One region of the Iodobacter fluviatilis genome, then DNA from elsewhere that is predicted to be linked to it. Evidence: predicted binding sites of a transcription regulator. Region 1 holds the regulator's gene; the other holds the start of a gene.
What was found. The regulator FNR, encoded in region 1, switches genes on or off when oxygen is low (the NO sensors DNR and NnrR bind a similar motif). The targets are predictions, from matches to a motif close to TTGATNNNNATCAA.
Positions count from the first base shown of each region.

Region 2: gnd (phosphogluconate dehydrogenase (NAD(+)-dependent, decarboxylating)) is a predicted target of FNR. The motif match lies at 1,538-1,551, and genes of this name have one in related genera.

Region 1 covers NZ_CP025781.1:3,895,507-3,897,710, reverse strand. Annotated here, with positions in the region: gene hemN (oxygen-independent coproporphyrinogen III oxidase) at 1-577, opposite strand, end outside; gene fnr (fumarate/nitrate reduction transcriptional regulator Fnr) at 706-1,455, shown strand; gene C1H71_RS17315 (hypothetical protein) at 1,561-2,154, shown strand.
Region 2 covers NZ_CP025781.1:1,667,453-1,669,656, reverse strand. Annotated here, with positions in the region: gene C1H71_RS07490 (bifunctional helix-turn-helix transcriptional regulator/GNAT family N-acetyltransferase) at 1-365, shown strand, start outside; gene gnd (phosphogluconate dehydrogenase (NAD(+)-dependent, decarboxylating)) at 423-1,334, opposite strand; gene ubiU (ubiquinone anaerobic biosynthesis protein UbiU) at 1,772-2,204, shown strand, end outside.

The sequences.
Region 1 (2,204 bases):
CCGCCTGCTGAACGGCTAAATTAAAGTCTTGAATCCCCACACTCATTCGATTAAAGCCAATTTTACCCAATAAAGCCACGGTAGCTGCATTCACTTTACGTGGGTCTATTTCTATGGAGAATTCACCATCGGGCTTTAAATCAAAATGACTACGAATTCCTTCCATTAAACGAACCAATTGTGCATCGTTTAAGAACGTGGGCGTACCACCACCAAAATGCAATTGCGATACTCGGCCACGATTTGTTAATAATGCCGCCTGTATTTTTATCTCTTTCAGGAGATAATCTAAGTATTGATCAGCCTTTTCTTGATCCTTGGTAATGACTTTATTACAAGCGCAGTAATAGCAAATCGTATTGCAAAAAGGCAGATGAAAGTACAAGGATAATGGCTTAATGGCTGTGCCTGGCTGTTGCTTAGCGACACTCTTCTCATAGCTTTGAGCATCCATTGCAACAAATCGGTCCGCAGTGGGGTAGGATGTATACCTTGGCCCCTTGCCGCTGTGCTGGCTTATTAGATCACGATCAAAGTCAAGCGATTTTAATACAGTGGCATTATTTTGATGTAGCATATTTCATCCTTATGAACGCATGTGTGCAGCTTGCCCATATTCATTTCCCATAACCTTGATCGATATCAACACAGTCGCGAGAAAATACGTGCAACTGGTGATAACGAGTACATAGATTGAATGATCCCATGACCACAACACCTCACATTCCAGTCCGCGACCTAGGCCTTAAACATCTTCGCCAAAGCTGTGTGAACTGTAGCTTGCGGGAACTATGCCTACCTATTGGGCTTTCTGCCGATGAGATGCACGAACTGGACACGCTGATCACGCAAGCCAAACCCATTAAACGGGGCGAGGCGCTGTACCGTGCAGGTGAGCCTTTCCGCTCTCTATTTGCGATTCGACTGGGTTTTTTTAAAGCCAGCGTTATTTCAGAAGACGGACGTGAGCAGGTGACTGGGTTTCATATGACAGGCGAGCTAATGGGCATGGATGCGGTCAGTGCCGACTTACATACTTGCGATGCTATTGCCTTAGAAGATAGTGAAGTGTGTGAGTTACCGTTTACCGACATGGAAGAATTAAGCCGTCGCATCCCTGTCTTACAACATCACTTTTACAAACTAATGAGCCGCGAAATTGTTCGCGACCATGGCGTCATGCTTTTACTTGGCAATATGAAAGCCGAAGAGCGTATTGCTGCGTTTTTGCTAAATTTATCCCAGCGATTTGCCATCCGTGGTTATTCTGCCAGCAGCTTTCACTTGCGCATGACCCGTGAAGAAATTGGCAGTTATTTGGGACTTAAACTTGAGACGGTGAGCCGCTCACTCTCTAAATTCCAAGAAAATGGTTTGATTAAGGTGCAAAACCGCCTGATTGAAATCATTGATGCCCCCGCACTCAAACAATTAATCAACAATTGCCAACAATAAGCCACTATACCTATGACTCCATCTGGCCCAGTCCTTTTTTTAGCTCCTGCGGCTATTTTGGAGTCTTTGCAAGCCAGGCTAAATATTTTGTCAATACCGCAGCTCATGCTGCTTCCTATTAACATGCAATCGCAAATCCCCGTATTACCGTCTGGGGGGCTACTCCTTACCGCAGGCCACGCCAATTTTGAGCATTATTTACACAGCGCTCACTGGGCCAAAACAGAAGGCTGGCAACATATTGACCTTGCCTTAGTGGGCGAGCCTCAATGCGCAGCACATTTCGGCTGGATGTTGGCCGCCAGTGGCGAGCCAACGGCTTTAGCTTACGCAACCCCCTTACTAGACGTCCTCTCCCCCACTGGGCTGGGAAATTGGCTACACGCCGGAGGGCCGGGAGCTGCAAGTTTTTTAGCCCTCTTGCAACACATCATGCTGCAGCCGATCATTAAAAGCTGGGAAATTATTTTCCCTAATGGCAAGCCATCACCTAAGGCAGATTTAGGTAAACTAGCAGAACTACAAACAACTCAATGGCAAGCCATCCATCCACTCTGCCAGCAATACCTAGCCTTCAGCCAAGGGCGGACTCACCACGCTGCACATCCACAGCAAACCCCCTTCCAGCTACCTGCACATATCGAGCCTGCCGCCACACTAGCCCAGTTTTTGATGCAATTTGCACCCAAAGGGCAGTAATAACACGCCACCCTACGGGCAAAAAACGACCCGCATCCAGCAAAAACCCA
Region 2 (2,204 bases), 2.2 Mb from region 1:
TGGATCAACTTTATCCTTGCTATCAGCAGGCAGGGGCGGCTTATTGGGTGATTCAGCAAGACTCTGGTGAGCTGCTCGGTGGAGCAGGCATTGCTCCGCTAGCTGGGGCTGCGGGATCGGTATGCGAGTTACAAAAAATGTATTTATTAAGCAGCAGCCGAGGTTTAGGTTTTGGCCAACGTTTGCTTAATATTGCCTGTGATTTTGCGCAGCAGGCGGGGTATCAGCAGTGCTATTTGGAAACCACCGCCAGTTTACCGGCAGCGCTTGCCCTGTATAAAAAAATGGGCTTTAGGCAAATTACAGAAGCGATGGGCGATACCGGCCATCATTCTTGCGAAATTTTTATGCTGAAGGATCTGTAAAAAAACAAACCCCGCCTTTTAAAAAGACGGGGTTTGTTTTTAGTATGTTAAAGCCGTTTACTTCTTGGCTACATGATGGCCGCCAAAGGCATTGCGCATCATCGATAGCAATTTAGCGACGTAATCACCTTTACCTTGGGTGGTGTAGCGCTGGAATAGCGACGCTGCAATCACCGGCGCAGGAACGCCTAGTTCTACGGCTTCTAGTACTGTCCAGCGGCCTTCGCCTGAATCAGGAACGAAGGGTTGGATGTTTTCTAGCTTGGTATCGTTTTTCAGGGTGTCGGCGGTTAAGTCGAGCAGCCATGAGCGGATTACTGAGCCGTGACGCCATGTTTCAGCGACTTCAGCTAGATCAAGATTTAGCTCTTTTTTGGCTTCCAAGAGGGCAAAGCCTTCGGCAAAGGCTTGCATCATGCCGTATTCAATGCCGTTGTGAACCATCTTCACATAGTGGCCGCTACCGGCTGGGCCTGCGTGAATCCAGCCGCGATCTGATGCTGGAGCCAAGATTTTAACAAACGGCTCCGCCATCGCAAATGCGTCTTTTTCGCCGCCAATCATAATGGTGTAGCCGTTAGCTAAGCCCCATACGCCACCTGATACGCCCGCATCCATAAACTTAAAGCCTTTGGCATTCAGCTCTTTAGCGTGGCGTTGTGAGTCTTTATACATGGCGTTTGCGCCATCAATAATCAAATCACCAGGGGCCAGTAAAGCAGTCAGCTCACCAAACATGGTTTCGCTGATTTCGCCGGCAGGTAACATCATCCACACCACTCGCGGGCTTGGTAATTCGGCAATTAGGCTGGCTACGGAGTCAAAACTGCGGATATTGGCGTGCTCAGCGGCAAGTTGGGTACGCGTTTCAGCACTTACATCAAAGCCAAATATGGTAGCGCCACCAGCAGCTAAGCGGCGAGTCATATTTGCGCCCATTTTACCGAGACCAATCATTGCAATTTGCATTTTGAGCATCCTTGTTTGTTCGTTTTCTCGTGCTTGGCTTGTGCCCAAGCGTGAATATCCTGCAGCATGAACCTTAGTCTCATGTCTGCCAATTGGGAATTATGGCACTACGCGTTGGGCGTAGTGGGAAGCAAATGCCTACAAAACACGGTAAACGGCCTTTCTTACGTTTTTTTTGTTATTTTGGGCTTGTTTTTAAGAAATTGATCCTGATTAAACCAGAATATGTTGCGATGCAGTATGATGAAAAAGTGTCATAAAGCGTGTGGGCTTTGTGGCATGGTCACTCTGTGTGTGGGTTGATTAAGGCGTGCGGTGCTGCTTTTGCAGACGCACGCTTTTTTCTGCGCGCTATTTCTGATGTTTGTTTGATTTAACTTAAAAAGCGCTGTGTCAGATGTATTTAAGCTACCCGTGTTTATCATTCGGGGGTGCTTATGGCCCTGCCACAACTGGTTTGCCCTGCTGGCAGCCTGCCCGCCTTAAAAACCGCGATCGATCAAGGGGCTGATGCGGTTTATCTTGGTTTTAAAAATGCCACTAATGCCAGAAACTTTGCTGGCCTTAATTTTAGCGATGCTCAGCTGCTTGAAGGCGTGCGCTACGCCCATGCTAAATGCCGTGAAGTGCTGATCGCAATTAATACCTATGCTCAGCCGGGGCGAATTGCCGAGTGGCGTGCATCTGTTGATAAGGCGGCTGATTTAGGCGCAGATGCGGTGATTTTGGCCGATATGGGCCTTTTGGAATATGCCTATCGCACCCATCCTCATTTGCATCTGCATTTATCGGTGCAAGGCTCGGCCACTAATTTTGAAGCAATTAATTTAGCGCATGAATGCTTTGGCGTGCGCCGTGCGGTGTTACCGC